Regions from separate parts of the Pseudomonas sp. NPDC090752 genome, predicted to be linked through region 1. Evidence: predicted binding sites of a transcription regulator. Region 1 holds the regulator's gene; each other region holds the start of a gene.
What was found. The regulator FliA, encoded in region 1, starts transcription of late flagellar genes. The targets are predictions, from matches to a motif close to CTAAAGTTTNNNNNNNNNNNGCCGNTAA.
Positions count from the first base shown of each region.

Region 1 (4,188 bases):
CGAACTGACGGCCGCGCTGGACTACAAGCTGTCCGCGCTGGCCCCGCGCGTGCCTAATGCCGAGCTCGAAGAAGAGCTGCGCAAGACCCACACGCGCATCGCCACCGCCCAGGCCGAGCTGGACAACCGCAGCGACGCCAGCGAGGGCAGCCGCCAGTTGTTCGCCGGCCAGTCGCTGACCGCATCGGAGCCGTTGATCGAGCCGCACGTGGAGACGCCAGCCGCAGCTGCCCCGGCCGCTCCCGCGCCGGTCGACCCTCGGTTGTTCGATGCCATGCGCTCGGAACTGTCTGGCCTGCGCGAACTGCTGGAAGTGCAGCTCGGCTCGTTGGCCTGGAACCAGCTGCAGGGCAGCAAGCCGGCCCAGGCCAACCTCTGGCGCCGTTTGCAGCGCATTGGCCTGTCCGGCCCGATTGCCCGCGAACTGCTCGAACTCACCCAGGAAATCGAAGAGCCGCGCCATGCCTGGCGCATGTTGCTGGCGCACCTGGCGCGGATGATCGAGGTGCCCGAGGTCGAGCCGATCGAAGAGGGCGGTGTGATCGCCATGGTCGGCCCCGCCGGCATGGGCAAGACCACCACCCTGGCCAAGCTCGCCGCGCGCTATGTACTCAAGTATGGCCCGCAGAACCTGGCCTTGGTGAGCATGGACAGCTTCCGCATCGGTGCCCAGGAACAGCTCAAGACCCTGGGGCGCATCCTCAACGTGCCGGTGACCTATGTCGACCCGGGACAGTCGCTGGCCCAGGCGCTGGAGCCGCTGCTGCGCAAGCGCGTAGTACTGATCGACACCGCCGGCCTGCAGGCCAGCGACCCGGCCCTGCGCATGCAGCTGGAAAGCCTGGCCAGCCGCGGCATCGCCTCACAGAATTACCTGGTGCTGGCCACCACCAGCCAGAAGCAGGTGCTGACCGCCGCCTACCACAGCTACAAGCGCTGCGGCCTGGCCGGTTGCATCTTGACCAAACTCGATGAAACGGCGAGCCTCGGCGATGTGCTGAGCCTGGCCATCAGTCATGAACTGCCCGTGGCCTACCTCACCGATGGCCCGCGCATTCCTGACGACCTGCACTTGCCGCGGGCGCACCAACTGGTGACTCGAGCCGTGAATGTGCAGTTGCAGGACGAGCCCAGCGAAGAGGCCATGGCCGACATGTTCGCTGATCTCTATCACAACCCACGGCGAGCGGGTTGATGAAGCGTGTGCAAAATACCTACACCAAGGGGGCTGCTGCATCGCCCCTCGTGTGGCTTGGGTCCAAGCGAGACAAGGTAAACAACGAACATGGGTAGCATGCATCCCGTACAGGTGATCGCCGTAACCGGTGGCAAAGGTGGCGTCGGCAAGACTAACGTTTCAGTGAACCTGTCCCTGGCACTGGCCGAGCTCGGCCGCCGGGTCATGCTGCTGGACGCCGACCTGGGCCTGGCCAATGTCGACGTGTTGCTGGGCCTGACCCCGAAACGCACCCTGGCCGATGTCATTGAAGGGCGCTGCGAGCTGCGCGACGTGCTGCTGCAGGGGCCCGGCGGTGTACGCATCGTGCCGGCGGCCTCCGGCACCCAGAGCATGGTGCACCTGGCGCCGGCCCAACATGCCGGGCTAATCCAGGCCTTCAGCGAGATCGGCGACAACCTCGACGTGCTGGTGATCGACACCGCTGCGGGTATTGGTGACTCAGTAGTCAGCTTCGTCCGCGCGGCGCAGGAGGTGCTGCTGGTGGTGTGCGACGAACCCACTTCGATCACTGACGCCTACGCGCTGATCAAACTGCTCAACCGCGACTACGGGATGAACCGTTTCCGCGTGTTGGCCAACATGGCGCAGAGCCCGCAGGAAGGTCGCAATCTGTTCGCCAAGCTGACCAAGGTCACCGACCGCTTCCTCGATGTCGCCCTGCAATACGTCGGCGCCGTGCCGTACGACGAGTGTGTGCGCAAGGCAGTGCAAAAGCAGCGGGCGGTCTACGAGGCCTTCCCGCGCTCCAAATGCGCGCTGGCGTTCAAGGCCATTGCGCAGAAGGTCGACAGCTGGCCGTTGCCAGCCAACCCGCGCGGGCACCTGGAGTTCTTCGTCGAGCGCCTGGTACAGCCCACCAGTGCAGGGCCAGTGCTATGAGTGCAAGCGGTTTCAAGATGTACAGCAAGGCGTCCAAGGACGCCCAGTACGAACTGATCGAACGCTACGCCCCGCTGGTCAAGCGCATTGCCTACCACCTGCTGGCGCGCCTGCCGGCCAACGTGCAGGTCGAAGACCTGATCCAGGCCGGCATGATCGGCCTGCTGGAAGTCGCCAACAAGTACGACGCCAGCAAGGGCGCGAGCTTTGAAACCTACGCCGGCATCCGCATCCGCGGCGCCATGCTCGACGAGGTGCGCAAGGGCGACTGGGCGCCACGTTCGGTGCACCGCAACACCCGCATGGTCAGCGACGCGATGCGCGCCGTTGAAGCCAGAACCGGCCGCGACGCTAAAGATCATGAAGTTGCTGCCGAACTTCAATTGAGTCTCGATGATTACTACGGGATTTTGAACGATACCCTGGGCAGCCGCCTGTTCAGTTTCGACGACCTGTTGCAGGACGGCGAGCACGAAGGGCTGCACGAGGATGGCGCCAGTGGCCAGGTCGAGCCGTCGCGCGACCTGGAGGACGAGCGCTTCCAGGCTGCACTGACCGATGCCATCGCCAACCTGCCGGAGCGTGAGCGGCTGGTCCTGGCGCTGTACTACGACGAAGAACTGAACCTCAAGGAAATCGGTGAGGTGCTGGGGGTCAGCGAATCGCGTGTCAGCCAGCTGCACAGCCAGTGCGCTGCACGCCTGCGCAGCCGCCTCGGGGAATGGCGGGCGCGTTGAGCTCGGGGTCGTTGCAGTCGTTTTCACGTTGTACCGAATTGATTGAATGCGCGCTCGGGGCCGAGCGTGTTAGAGACTGCTTGGAGGTCTAATTGAACAAAGACATGAAAATCCTCATCGTTGACGACTTTTCGACGATGCGGCGGATCATCAAGAACCTGCTGCGTGATCTGGGCTTCACCAACACCGACGAAGCCGACGACGGCACCACGGCGCTGCCGATGCTCGAAAGCGGCCATTACGACTTCCTGGTGACCGACTGGAACATGCCGGGCATGTCCGGTATCGACCTGCTGCGCAAGGTGCGTGCGCACGAGCGCCTGAAGGGTATGCCGGTGCTGATGGTGACCGCCGAAGCCAAGCGCGACCAGATCATCGAAGCGGCCCAGGCCGGGGTCAACGGCTACGTGGTCAAGCCGTTCACCGCGCAGGTACTCAAAGAAAAGATCGAGAAGATCTTCGAACGCGTCAACGGCTGAATCAGCTCAGGGGGCGCCATGGAATCAACACAAACATCTTTGGGGGAGTTCGAATCGACCCTGAAGAAGCATGCCCAGGAGTTGGTCGAAAGCCTGGAGAAGGGGCAGTTCGGCGAGGCGGTGCAGCTGATCCATCAGCTCAACCAGACCCGCGACCGGGGCCTGTACCAGGAAGTCGGCAAGCTGACCCGTGAGCTGCACAGCGCGATCGTCAGCTTCCAGATCGACCCGCGCATGCCGCAGGCCGAGGAGGTCTCGCAGATCACCGACGCCACCGAGCGTTTGTCCTATGTGGTCAAACTCACCGAAGGCGCCGCCAACCGCACCATGGACCTGGTCGAGGAGAGCACGCCGGTGCTCAACGAGCTGGCGGCTGAGGCGCAGAACCTGAGTGTCGACTGGCAGCGCTTCATGCGCCGCGAAGTTGCTGCGCCGGAATTCCGTGACTTGGTCAAGCGCGTCGACAGTTTCCTGACGCACAGTGCCGAAGGTAACCGCAAGGTGTCTGGCCACCTCAATGACATTCTGCTGGCCCAGGACTATCAGGACCTGACCGGGCAGGTGATCAAGCGGGTGACCACGCTGGTGACCGAAGTCGAAAGCAATCTGCTCAAGCTTGTGCTGATGGCCAGTCAGGTCGACCGTTTTGCCGGTATCGAACATGACCACCAGCAGCTACGTGCTGAAAAAGATGAAGAAAAATATCCGGCTCGGGGTGAAGGTCCGCAGATTCATGCCGATAAGCGTGAAGACGTCGTGTCCGGTCAGGACGATGTCGATGATCTGCTGTCCAGCCTGGGTTTTTGAGGAGCACGTTTAATGAGCTTCGGCGCCGATGAAGAAATCCTTCAGG
Region 1 covers NZ_JBVJLI010000001.1:8,151-12,338, forward strand. Annotated here, with positions in the region: gene flhF (flagellar biosynthesis protein FlhF) at 1-1,195, shown strand, start outside; gene fleN (flagellar synthesis regulator FleN) at 1,286-2,119, shown strand; gene fliA (RNA polymerase sigma factor FliA) at 2,116-2,856, shown strand; gene ACZ6YA_RS00065 (chemotaxis response regulator CheY) at 2,961-3,335, shown strand; gene ACZ6YA_RS00070 (protein phosphatase CheZ) at 3,354-4,142, shown strand; gene ACZ6YA_RS00075 (chemotaxis protein CheA) at 4,155-4,188, shown strand, end outside.

Region 2 (4,188 bases), on a different contig from region 1:
TGCCAGATCTCTACCAGGGTGCTGGGTACCGGCTTGCCGTACTGGTCGACGACACGGCCAGCGACGATGATGCGCTCGCCGATCGGCAGGCCGCCGTTGTTGAAGTTCAGCAGCAGGTCATGGTCATGGGCGCCGAAACCCAGGTGAGTAAAGTCCGGGCCGGTGGTTTCGCTGATCGACTGCGGGATACTGACCAGCGCCTGGCGCGGCGAGCGGGCAATGGACGTCTTGTAGTCGGGGGTCAAGGCTTTGGGGTGCCAGTTGCGATCACGGATCACGAAGCGGCTGTTGTCCTGGGCGGGCATGCCGTTTTCCTCTCTTGGAATTATCTGAACACCTGGGCTTGGCAGGCGGACATGCAGTTTCGGATAAGTCGCACGGGATGAATATTGAATTCAGCGGTCCGTTACTTAACCAAATGGTTATGCATTAGTCCGTTTGGCTGAGGTGAACTAATCTTTGACTTCATGTTTCATGCTTGGGAGTGGATCTGATGGAATGGCGAAAAGGCCGGCGCAGCGACAACGTGGTCGATGCCCGTGGCGAAGGTGGCGGCGGCGGTGGCATGCGCTTTGGCGGCGGCAAGGGGCTGGGGCTCGGCGCAATCCTGTTGATCGTCGGCATCGGCTGGCTGACCGGCCAGGACCCGCTGCAGATTCTCGGCCAGCTCACCGGGCAGATGGAGCAACAGCAGCAGGCCCCCAGCGGCGCGGACAACAAGGCGCCGGCGGCCAACGACGAACAGGCGCAGTTCGTCGCGTCGATCCTCGGCGACACCGAAGACACCTGGAAAGCCCTGTTCTCCCAGGCAGGCAAACAGTACCGCGACCCCAAGCTGGTGCTGTTCAGCGGCCAGGTGAATTCCGCCTGCGGTTTCGCCTCGGCGGCAGTGGGCCCGTTCTACTGCCCGGCGGACCAGCGCGTGTACCTGGACATGTCGTTCTTCCGCGAGATGGAAACCCGCTTCGCCGCTGCCGGCGACTTCGCCCAGGCCTACGTGATCGCCCACGAGATCGGCCACCATGTGCAGACCTTGCTCGGGGTGTCGGCCAAGGTCGATGCCGCGCGGCGCGCAGGGCAACGCATGGAGGGCGACAATGGCTTGCTGGTACGCCAGGAATTGCAGGCCGACTGCCTGGCCGGCGTCTGGGCCTATCAGGCGCAGCAACGCCTGAATTGGCTGGAACCCGGGGATGTCGAGGAAGCGCTGAATGCGGCCAACGCCATTGGTGATGACCGCTTGCAGCAGAAGGGCCAGGGGCGCGTGGTGCCGGACTCGTTTACCCACGGCACTTCGGCGCAGCGGGTGCGCTGGTTCAAGGCTGGGTTTGCCCAGGGTGATGTGAACAGCTGCGATACCTTCAGTGCGCGTAGCCTTTGACCGAAGGCCGATTAAATTGCCAGGGGTTTCATAGAGTTACAAATCAGCTGAAAAAGCGTTTCAGCTTCGCTGCCACGTGCCGATAACCCCTGCACGATACAGCGGGCATCCAGAACAACAACGCCTCGCGATCGAACAATGATCAAGTGAGCGAAATTCTTTCTGGAGAGCGTGCATGAACAGCTGGTTCGCCAACATCAGCGTCAACCTCAAACTCGGCCTGGGCTTCGGCCTGGTGCTGGTCCTTACCGGCCTGCTGGCCCTGACCGGCTGGACCAGCCTGGGCAGCCTGATCGACCGCAGCAACTGGATGGGTGATATCGGCCAGCTCAACAAGGACCTGACCGACATGCGTATTGCGCGCCTGCAGTACATGATCGCCAATGGCGACGATGCTGCGGCCGCCAACACCCAGGCCAAGCTGGACGCGTTCAGCAAGCAGCAAGAACACCTGGTCAGCACCTTCAAGAGCCCGGAAAACGTCAAGCTGCTGAAAGAGCTGGGTCAGACCATCAGCGAGTACAAGGTCTCGTTGAACAAGATGCGCGCTGGCTACAAGAACTCCCTGGCCGCCCGTGAGGCGATGAACGTATCGGCGGCCAAGGCCGACGAGGCCATGGAAACCCTCAGCCAGGACGTCATGGCCCGCCCGGATGCCGACAGCGTGCGCCTGGCTCAGTATCAGCTGATCAGCAAGGTGCGTCAGCAACTGCTGCAAGTGCGTATCGACGTGCGCGGCTACATCGCCGACAACAGCGCGGCCAACGAACAGGCGGCCCTGCGCCAACTGGAGTCGGCATTGGTTGAGATCGACAATCTCAAGCGCCAGCTGCCATCCGATGCCACCCGCGTGCAGCAGTTCGAACAGTCTGTCCAGGCCTACCGCGAGGCGGTGCGCCAGTTCCGCGATGCGGTCGCGGAAATCACCACGTCCCGCGCGGAAATGACCGTGCAGGGCGCCGACATCGTCAAGCGCAGCGACGCGCTGTACAAGATCCAGATCGACCGTCGTGACGCCGAGAGCGCCCAGGCCCGTAGCCTGCAGACCATCGCCACGCTACTGGCGTTGCTCGCCGGCGTATTGGCGGCCGTCATCATCACCCGCCAGATCACCCGCCCCCTGCGCGAGACCCTGCAGGCCGTGGAGCGTATCGCCGGCGGCGACCTGACCCACGACATGCGCATCACCCGCCGCGACGAAATCGGCGTGCTGCAACAAGGCATCGCGCGCATGGGCACCACCCTGCGCGAGCTGATCAGCGGTATCCGTGACGGTGTCACGCAGATTGCCAGCGCCGCCGAAGAGCTGTCGGCGGTCACCGAGCAGACCAGCGCCGGTGCCAATAGCCAGAAGGTCGAAACCGACCAGGTGGCCACGGCCATGCACGAAATGGCCGCGACCGTTCAGGAAGTCGCGCGCAATGCCGAGCAGGCTTCGCATGCTGCGACCGGTGCCGACGAAGAGGCGCGCGCGGGTGACCGCGTGGTGGGCGAAGCGATCAGCCAGATCGAACGCCTGGCTGCGGAAGTGCACCGCTCCACCGAAGCCATGAATTCGCTGCAGCAGGAGAGCCAGAAGATCGGCAGCGTGATGGATGTGATCAAGTCGGTGGCCGAGCAGACCAATCTGCTGGCACTCAACGCCGCGATCGAAGCCGCCCGCGCTGGCGAGGCTGGCCGTGGCTTTGCTGTCGTCGCTGACGAAGTACGCGGGCTGGCCCAGCGTACGCAGAAGTCCACCGAAGAAATCGAAGTACTGGTGGCTGGCCTGCAACACGGCACCCAGCAGGTGGCCAACGCCATGCAGGGCAGCCGCACTTTGACCGACAGCAGCGTCGAGCTGGCACGCAAGGCCGGGTCTTCGCTGGAAAACATCACCAGCACGGTGTCGAGCATCCAGTCGATGAACCAGCAGATTGCTGCGGCGGCCGAGCAGCAGAGTGCAGTGGCTGAAGAAATCAGCCGCAGTATTCTGAATGTGCGCGATGTGTCGGAGCAGACGGCGGCGGCCAGTGATGAAACCGCAGCGTCCAGTGTTGAGCTGGCGCGCCTGGGTGGGCACTTGCAGATGCTGGTCAGTCAGTTCCGCGTCTGACCTTTAGGTAGCTTTCGCGGGGCAAGCCCGCTCCCACAGGATATGCGCAAGGCTTAGAGCCGGCGCGGGATTTGTGGGAGCGGGCTTGCCCCGCGAAGAGGTCAGTCCTGCCTGAACAGAACTATTTGACGACCATCCCCACCCCACGCCCACGCGGATCCGAAGCCGTCTCAAGCTTCGCCCCGCTCACCCGGATCGCCTGGATATCCCCCATCTCCCAGCCCTGATCCTCCAGCACATAGCCCATTTTCTTCAGGCCATCCGCCACTGGCCCGGTCAGGGGCGCGTAGCTGTCGAAGTAAATGGTGTCCTTTGGCAGCAGCTGATGATGCACACGCTGCGCCGCCACCGCCTTCTCCAGCGGCATGCCATAGTCGTAAAGGTTGTTCATCACCTGGAAGATCGAGGTAAAGATCCGCGAACCACCTGGCGTGCCGATCACCAGTTCGACCTTGCCATCGCGGGTCATCAGGCTCGGGCTCATGGACGACAGCATGCGCTTGCCGGGAGCAATGGCGTTGGCATCACCGCCGACCACGCCAAAGGCGTTGGCCGCACCCGGCTTGGCGCTGAAGTCGTCCATCTCGTCGTTGAGCAGGAAGCCCGCGCCCTTCACCACTACACCACTGCCGTAGTCGAGGTTGAGGGTGTAGGTGTTGGAGACCGCGTTGCCCTCCTTGTCGACGATCGAGAAGTGCGTGGTCTGGTGCGG
Region 2 covers NZ_JBVJLI010000027.1:25,984-30,171, reverse strand. Annotated here, with positions in the region: gene pcaH (protocatechuate 3,4-dioxygenase subunit beta) at 1-305, opposite strand, end outside; gene ypfJ (KPN_02809 family neutral zinc metallopeptidase) at 494-1,381, shown strand; gene ACZ6YA_RS24740 (methyl-accepting chemotaxis protein) at 1,557-3,476, shown strand; gene ggt (gamma-glutamyltransferase) at 3,598-4,188, opposite strand, start outside.
Region 2: a site for FliA is predicted at 1,440-1,467, ahead of ACZ6YA_RS24740 (methyl-accepting chemotaxis protein). Genes of this name have one in related genera too.

Region 3 (4,188 bases), on a different contig from region 1:
AGACTGGCTCGCAGGGATCCGCCGCTCGCCCATCCAGTCGTTGACCTGCTGGCCAAATTCCGCCGGCGCCTTACGCCCGAAGCGCCGCGTCAGGTCGAGAATGGTCTGTTGCGCCAGCGCCTCTTCCATACGCTTCTGCGCGCCCAGCATCACTGCATGTATCGCACAGGTGCCTTCGGTCGCCCAGCCCGGTGGCGAGCCTTCGAACAGCGTGCAGCGCTCGCGGATCTCGCGGCAGTCAAAGATCTTTTTCGGTCCGTCGATGGCAGTGACGATATCCAGCACGGTGATTTCGTCAGACGGTCGGGCCAGGCGAAAGCCCCCGCGCACGCCTTCAGTCGCAGCGACCAGCTTGGCACGGGCCAGCTTGGTGAAGACCTTGGCCAGGTATTCCTGCGGCACGCCCTGCAGCTCTGCCAGATCGCGGACGCTGGACTCGCGGGTGTCCCCACGCTCGTCCACCAGGTACAGCAGGCAATGGATGCCGTATTCGACACCCGCACTGTAGAGCGACATAGCAATCTCCGACTAGATTTGTCGCAAATAGTACGCTGGTCGACAGGTATTGGCAAAGTGTCAAAGCGCCGCCCGTCGCCACCCTAACCCAGTAAGAAACCCATAAACCCTAGATAAACTGGCTTTTCAGCGGTTTCACCAGCGACAAGGCCACGCGTTGAACGCAAAAAAAGCTTGCAGGCAATAACTACGATCAATACAGTCGTAGTTATTCGAGAGACACAAAAGCCTCGAAGCCCCATTACCCAAGGAGCACCTTCATGAAATCGAACATCCTGATCATCGGTGCCGGCTTTGCCGGTGTATGGAGCGCCTTGAGCGCCGCCCGACTGCTCGACCAGGCCCAGCGCGACGACCTGAGCATCAGCGTGCTGGCCCCTCAGCCGGAACTGCGCATCCGCCCGCGCTTCTACGAAGCCGATGTGCATGGCATGAAGGCGCCGCTGGGTGAGTTGTTCGAAGCCGTGGGCGTGCAGTTCATCGAAGGCCATGCCCAGGCCATCGACAGCGCAGCGCGCAGCGTCAGCTTCATTGATGCCAATGGCCAACTGCAGCAGATCGCCTACGACCGCCTGATCCTCGCCGCCGGCAGCCAGGTAGCACGCCCGGCAGTCCCTGGCCTGGCCGAGCACACCTTCGATGTCGACCAAATGGAGTCGGCCGTGCACCTTGAGCAGCACCTGGCGGGCCTGGCTGCCCTGCCCGCCTCGCCGGCACGCAACACCGTGGTGGTGTGCGGCGGTGGCTTTACTGGCATCGAGACGGCCACCGAAATGCCCGACCGCTTGCGCGCCGTCCTCGGCGACGCAGCTGTGCGTGTGCTGGTGGTCGACCGTGGCGCCAAGGTTGGCGAAGCGCTGGGCGCGGGCATCACCCCAGCGATCGTCGCCGCCTGCGAGCACGCGGGTGTCGAGTGGCTGGCCGGTACCTCGGTGGTCGCGGTCGATGCCGGTGGCGTGACCCTGGACAACGGCGAGTACATCGCCAGCAAGACCGTGATCTGGACCGTGGGCGTCAAGGCCAGCCCGCTGACCGCGCAAGTGGCCGGCGAACGTGACAACTTCGGCCGCCTCAAGGTCGACGACCATCTGAAGGTGATCGGCCAGGCACACATCTATGCCACCGGCGACACCGCCTGGGCTGCCGTCGACGAACTGGGCAACCACGCCCTGATGACCTGCCAGCACGCCATCCCCATGGGTCGCCACTCGGGCAACAACGCCATGGCCGACCTGCTCGGCGAACAGCCGGTGATCTACCGCCAGCCCAAGTACGTCACCTGCCTGGACCTCGGTGGCTGGGGTGCGGCTTTTAGCGAAGGCTGGGAGCGCGAACTGAAACTCGAGGGCCAGGAAGGCAAGAACCTCAAGCGCCAGATCAACGGAATGTGGATCTACCCGCCAGCCGCTGATCGCGCCTTGGCACTGGCTGCCGCAGACCCGGCAATCGCCATCGTTTAAGCGCAATTTCCTGACAAAACCGTCAACAAATTACGGTTTTGTCAGTTCTGGTCGTTACATTGAATAACTGGTCAATAATGGTGGCCATGTGGCATCATTCAAATCAAAAACTATTCAAAAGGGTGAGGCACACACTTAAATCCGCAGCGCATCGAGAGCCTGGCATCACCCCGGTGACCCGGCCTTCCGTCCATGCTCTTGGCGCCTGCACGCCACCGTCAAGGAGCATTCCATGCAGTTACGGAATATGAAGATCGGCACTCGCGCGGCAAGCGCATTCGCCCTGTTGGGCGTTCTGGTCCTGGCCATGGGCCTTACCGCACTCTACGAAACCCGGCAGATGGACGAGGCCACGGATGAAATCCGCGTGACCTGGATGCCCGCCGTGGTCGCCCTCAGTGAAATCAGCACCAACCTCGGCCGCGCCCGCGCCGTCACCCTGCGCGCCGCGCTGGATGACAGCCCCAGCGAGCGCCTGCGCAACATCGACCTGCTCAAAGGCATCAACCAACAGCTCAACGATGGCTTGAAGGACTATGAGGCGACCATCATCGCTGCCGATGACCGCGCCCTGTTCACTACCTTCAATGCCGCCCATCAGCAGTACCTCGAACTGCAAGCCCGCGTGCTGCAGGACATTGCCGCCGGCCGCATGGCCGAAGCCAAGCAACAAATTGCCGGCCCGCTCACCCAGTACGCCGACGGCATGATGAAGGCCATGACGGCACTGATCAGCTACAACGGCAACGGCGCTGAGCACGCCTCGCAACGCAGCAGCGACGTGGCCGACGAAGCCTTTACTGCCGTCATTGGCGCGCTGCTGGTGATCATGCTCGCCCTGGCCGCCATTGCCACCGCCCTCACCCGCAGCATCGTCGTGCCGCTGGCCGATGCCGTGGCCGTGGCCGAACGCGTGGCCACCGGCGACCTGACCCAGGACATCCAGGTCACCGGCCGCGATGAGCCGGCTCTGCTACTGCGCGCCCTGAGCCAGATGCAGGCCAGCCTGCGCGACACCCTGCGCAAGATCGCCGCCTCGTCCGACCAGCTGGCCTCGGCCTCGGAAGAACTGCACACCGTGACGGAAGACACCAGCCGCGGTCTGCATCAGCAAAGCGCGGAAATCGACCAGGCGGCCACTGCCGTGAATCAGATGACCGCTGCCGTCGAAGAGGTGGCGAACAATGCGGTGAGCACTGCCGATGCCTCCCAGGGCGCTGACCGCACCACCCGCGATGGCCGCGAGCAGGTCAACCAGGCACTGGCCTCGATCCAGCACCTGGTCGATGACGTCACCGGCACCTCCGCCGAGATCGAGCAGTTGGCTAACAATGCCAACGAGATCAGCCGCGTGCTCGATGTGATCGGCGCGATTGCCGGGCAGACCAACCTGCTGGCACTCAATGCCGCCATCGAAGCTGCGCGTGCCGGCGAGGCCGGCCGTGGATTCGCCGTAGTGGCAGACGAGGTACGCGCCCTTGCTCACCGCACTCAGCAGTCCACGGCGGAGATCGAGCAGATGATTGCCGGGATCCAGAACGGTACCGAGCGTGCGGTGACGGCCATGCACAGCAGTCAGGGTCGGGCGACCGGTACACTGGAAGTGGCGCAGGGCGCCGGGCAGGCGCTGGAGGTGATTGCCGAGGCGATTGCATCGATCAACCAGCGCAACCTGGTGATCGCCAGTGCTTCGGAGGAACAGGCGCAGGTGGCGCGGGAGGTGGATCGCAACCTGGTGAACATTCGCGATCTGGCGATGCAGACTTCGGCGGGGGCCAATCAGACCAGTGCGGCGGCGCAGGACCTGTCGCGATTGGCGGTGGATCTGAATGGCATGGTGGCGCAGTTCAAGGTTTGATCTGAAGCACATGGGGCCGCTCTGCGGCCCATCGCAGGCAAGCCAGCTCCCACAGGTACTGCACAGTTTTTGAATCCAGTGCTTTACCTGCGGGAGCTGGCTTGCCTGCGATGGGCTGCGAAGCAGCGCCAATAGCGACAACTCAACTCTATCAGTCGTTGACGCTAACAGCCCCCACAGCCTTCACGGCCTTGCCCCGTGTGGCCAGGCAATAGTACAGCGGCACCGTCACGATCAAACCAAACAGCCAGGACAGGTCCGCCCCTTCGACAATGTTCGAATACGGCCCCACATACAGCGCCGTATTGGCAAACGGCAGCTGCACCAGGATCCCGCAGGCATAGGCAATGATCG
Region 3 covers NZ_JBVJLI010000015.1:111,781-115,968, forward strand. Annotated here, with positions in the region: gene ACZ6YA_RS19645 (RrF2 family transcriptional regulator) at 1-516, opposite strand, end outside; gene ACZ6YA_RS19650 (NAD(P)/FAD-dependent oxidoreductase) at 777-1,976, shown strand; gene ACZ6YA_RS19655 (methyl-accepting chemotaxis protein) at 2,209-3,834, shown strand; gene ACZ6YA_RS19660 (purine-cytosine permease family protein) at 3,986-4,188, opposite strand, start outside.
Region 3: a site for FliA is predicted at 2,007-2,034, ahead of ACZ6YA_RS19655 (methyl-accepting chemotaxis protein). Genes of this name have one in related genera too.

Region 4 (4,188 bases), on a different contig from region 1:
AGGCCGCCACGCGGCTGGGCCTGGATGCGTTGCACCAGTTCGCCCAGGCTCTTGATGCCCTGCTGCTCCATCAGCTTGTTCAGGCGGCTGGCCACCAGGTACTGCTTATTCTCGCCCAGCAGGATGCCACAGGCTTTCTCCAGGAAGACCCGGAACTGTTCGAAATCCAAATTACCCGTAGACACTACTGCGGCCTCTTTTCAATCACTGGTGCCGGGAGCAAGCCCCCGGCGGCTTCAATGCGTTGCCTTGATCCGGTCGACCACGCGCTGGGCCAGGTCGTCCGGCTTGAACTTGGCCAGGAAGTCATCGGCGCCGACTTTCTTCACCATCGCCTGGTTGAATACCCCGGACAGCGAAGTATGCAGGCAGATATGCAATTTTTGCATGCGCGGATCGCTGCGGATCTCCGCCGTCAGCGTGTAGCCGTCCATTTCCGGCATTTCAATGTCGGAAATCATCATCAGGAATTCTTCTTCCGGCTTCTTGCCCTCGTCCACCAGCTTGCGCAGGTAGTCCAGGGCCTGGCGGCCGTCATTGAGCGCCACCACGTCCACGCCCACGGTCTGCAGGCAGCGGCTGACCTGCTTGCGCGCCACCGACGAGTCGTCGACGGTCAGCACCCGCAGCAGCACGGCCTTGTCCTGGGTCTCGGCATCGACCACGCCGACAGAGACCTGCTCGGACGACGGCGCCACCTCGGCCAGCACCTTTTCCACGTCGATGATCTCGACCATGCGGTCGTCCACCCGGGTGACCGCCGTCAGATAGTGGTCACGGCCAGTGCCCTTGGGTGGTGGATGGATCGCTTCCCAGTTCATGTTGACGATGCGCTCGACCGAATGCACCAGAAAACCCTGGGTCTTGGTGTTGTACTCGGTGATGATCACGAAGCTGTTGCGTGTTTCTTCCTTCAACCCGGGCAGCCCGGTGGCCATCGACAGGTCGAGGATCGGGATGGTCGCGCCGCGAATGTTGGCCACGCCGCGCACCACCGGGTGGGACTTGGGCAGCACGGTCAGTTCCGGGCACTGCAACACCTCGCGAACCTTGAACACGTTGATCCCGTACAGCTGCGCGCCATTGAGGCGGAACAGCAGCAATTCCAGGCGATTCTGCCCAACCAGCTGTGTGCGCTGGTTGACTGAATCCATTACCCCCGCCATGCCTGACTCCTTCTTCTCTGTGCCATTTCGTAGCAACTCTTACAGCGAGTCGGCACGGGCTTTGCTTTTTTGAGCGCCATGCATATGAAAACGACAATTTTCCGACGACTGACGCGCCTGCTGAGTGGCTCACTGGCCGTGCTCTGCCTGCTGGCGCCCGGCGCGCGTACGCTGGCGGACGCGGTTACCTTGCCTGAACAGCTTATCGGTGTCACCCAAGGGTTTCTTGAATTTACCGTCGAGGATTACCTGGCGACCACCCAGACGCCGGGGCGCTACGAGATCCAGGTCAACCCGCTGGACCCGCGCCTGCGCATGCCGCTGTGCAGCCAGCAGCTGGACGCCTCGCTGGAAAGCCCGGCGCAACCCCTGGGCCGGGTGACCGTGCGGGTACGCTGCGATGGCAGCGCACCGTGGACCATTTTCGTTCCGGCAACCGTGCGGCTGTTCCGCGACGTGGTGGTGGTGACCCGCCCGCTCAGGCGCCAGGATATCGTCGGTGAAAATGACGTGGCCCTGCGCGAACGCGATGTCGGCACCCTCACCCAGGGTTTTCTCAGCGAGCTCGATCAGGCCGTGGGCATGAAGATGCTGCGCCCGACCGTGATCGACCAGGTACTCACCCCGCAACACCTGGAACAGGCTGAAGTGGTGCGCAAGGGCGACCATGTGGTGATCACTGCCCGCAGCGGCAGCCTCAGCGTGCGCATGCCCGGTGAGGCCTTGAGCAAAGGCGGCCAGAACGAACAGATCCGCGTGCGCAACCTCAATTCGCAACGGGTGGTAAAAGCCCGGGTTACCGGCCCTGGACAGGTCGAGGTGGCCATGTAGATTCAGCTGGCAGTGTGGAACCGCTTTTCCTAAACTGTGTCAGAACACGGGTTCGCGAGCTTGCCGACAGGCGTGAGCATTTGTGCCTAAAGTTTATTTCGGGCTGGCCGAAAACAAGGTAAGCGTCCAAATACCCAGAGGTTTCTGATCATGGTCATCGACTTCAGTCGTTTGAATAATTCTCCGTCCGTCACGGGCGGCGTTCGCGGCAATGCCGCACCCGGCACCGCCGAGAAGCCTGGCGAAACCGGTGAAGCGCCGAAAAGCGCCAGCGCCAGCGCCAGCGGAGAAGCGGTACACCTCAGCCAAGAGGCCCAGCAGTTGCAGAAGATCAGCGACAAGCTGCGCGACCAGCCCGTTGTCGACAATGCCCGCGTGGCACAGTTGAAACAGGCGATCGCAGACGGCAGCTACCAGGTCGATGCCGGCCGGGTCGCCAGCAAACTGCTCGATTTCGAAGCCCAGCGCTGACCGTTCGGCGCGCTGACTTCACGGACGCTATAAAAGCCAAGAGTTAGCCATGCACGACATCACATTGCTGCAACTGATCGAAGACGACATCGCACCGACTCAGGAACTGCTCGACCTGCTACAACAGGAAGCAGTCGCCCTGCACGGCCGCGACATGGCACCGCTGGAGGGCATCCTGGCCCGCAAGCAATCGCTGATCGTCCTGTTGGAGCAGCAAGGCATCCGTCGCAACAACCTGCTCGCCAGCCTCGGCTTCAGCGCCGACCGCGCCGGGGTGCAGGCCGTGGCCGCGCAGTCGCCCAATGGTGAAGTGATCATGCAGCAGCTCAATGCGCTGACCCAGTTGATGGACGCCTGCCAGAAGGTCAACGAGACCAATGGCCGGATCATCCAGGTTCAGCAACACGTCACGGCCAACCAGATCAGAATCCTCATGGGCGGCGATTCGCCGTCGCTCTACGACAGCCGTGGCGCCACATCACCACTGGCCAAGCCCCGGGCGCTCAGCCAAGTGTGATTAGTTCTATCAAGGCACGGAACATACTGGCAAAATGCCGTTACTTGCGTGTGCCGTTTTTGCCTGGAGATTGATAACCCGTGTTCAATGAGACCGATGCCCCGCAACCGCCGAAGGTGCTGAACACGCCTTTGGAGATCGCGGCCAACCTGCGCCAGCTGCAGGACAGCCACGACCCTCTGATCATCACCTTCCATGAGCGCAGCCAGCGATTCCAGAGCTACGTGGTGCACGTGGACCGTGACAGCAATACCTTGGCGCTGGACGAGATGATCCCGCGCGATGGCGAAAAGTACATCGAGAACGGTGAACCGTTCCGCGTCGAAGGCTTTCATGACGGCGTGCGTATCGCCTGGGAATGCAACCACGAACTGAAGGTTACCGAAGTCGACGGCCACCGCTCGTACCGTGGGGCGATGCCCGAAGAGATGACTTACCACCAGCGGCGCAATGCCTTCCGCGCTGCGCTGAAGCTGTCGCAATTGGTCGATGTGATCCTCGACGGCGCCCACCTCAAGGGCAATGGAGCCCTGCGCGGCAAGCTGCTGGACATCTCCGCCACCGGCTGCAAACTGCGCTTCGATGGCAATGTCGAAGACCGCCTGCAACTGGGCCAGGTGTACGAACGCTTCAAGGCCGGTAACCCGCTGGGGCTGGTCGACACCATGGTCGAACTGCGTCACTTGCACCATGAAGAACGCATCAACACCACTTTCGCAGGCGTGCGCTTCCATAACCTCAATGGGCAGGCGCAGCGCAAGATCGAGAGTTTTGTGTACCAGCTGCAGCGTGAGGCGCGGCGGTTCGACAAGGACGATTATTGATCGTTGGCTGAATGTGCGAACGCCACCCATTGGGTGGCGTTTTTGTTTGTTAAGTGCCTGTGCCGGCCTCTTCGCGGGGCAAGCCCGCTCCCACAGGTTCACTGCAGACTTAACTGTGGGAGCGGGCTTGCCCCGCGAAGAGGCCGGCACAAGGCTCAAACCGACTTACTGACCTCATCCCCCGCCGGGGCCTCAGCCACAGGCTCAGCCTTCTCCTCCACCTCAGTATCCTCAGCCGCCACCGGCGCCTGCATCACGTCCTGCACGGTCTGCTCATCCACCCGTGGGTCCAATGCCGCCGACAATGGCGAACCCGCCGCCGGCATCGCCACGTGCCCCAGCGGCGCATCCTGAACCTGGTGCAACCCGGTAACGGCTT
Region 4 covers NZ_JBVJLI010000010.1:41,913-46,100, forward strand. Annotated here, with positions in the region: gene cheR (protein-glutamate O-methyltransferase CheR) at 1-185, opposite strand, end outside; gene ACZ6YA_RS14950 (chemotaxis protein CheV) at 237-1,166, opposite strand; gene flgA (flagellar basal body P-ring formation chaperone FlgA) at 1,245-1,997, shown strand; gene flgM (flagellar biosynthesis anti-sigma factor FlgM) at 2,148-2,468, shown strand; gene ACZ6YA_RS14965 (flagella synthesis protein FlgN) at 2,518-2,985, shown strand; gene ACZ6YA_RS14970 (flagellar brake protein) at 3,066-3,809, shown strand; gene ACZ6YA_RS14975 (MFS transporter) at 3,965-4,188, opposite strand, start outside.
Region 4: a site for FliA is predicted at 2,084-2,111, ahead of flgM (flagellar biosynthesis anti-sigma factor FlgM). Genes of this name have one in related genera too.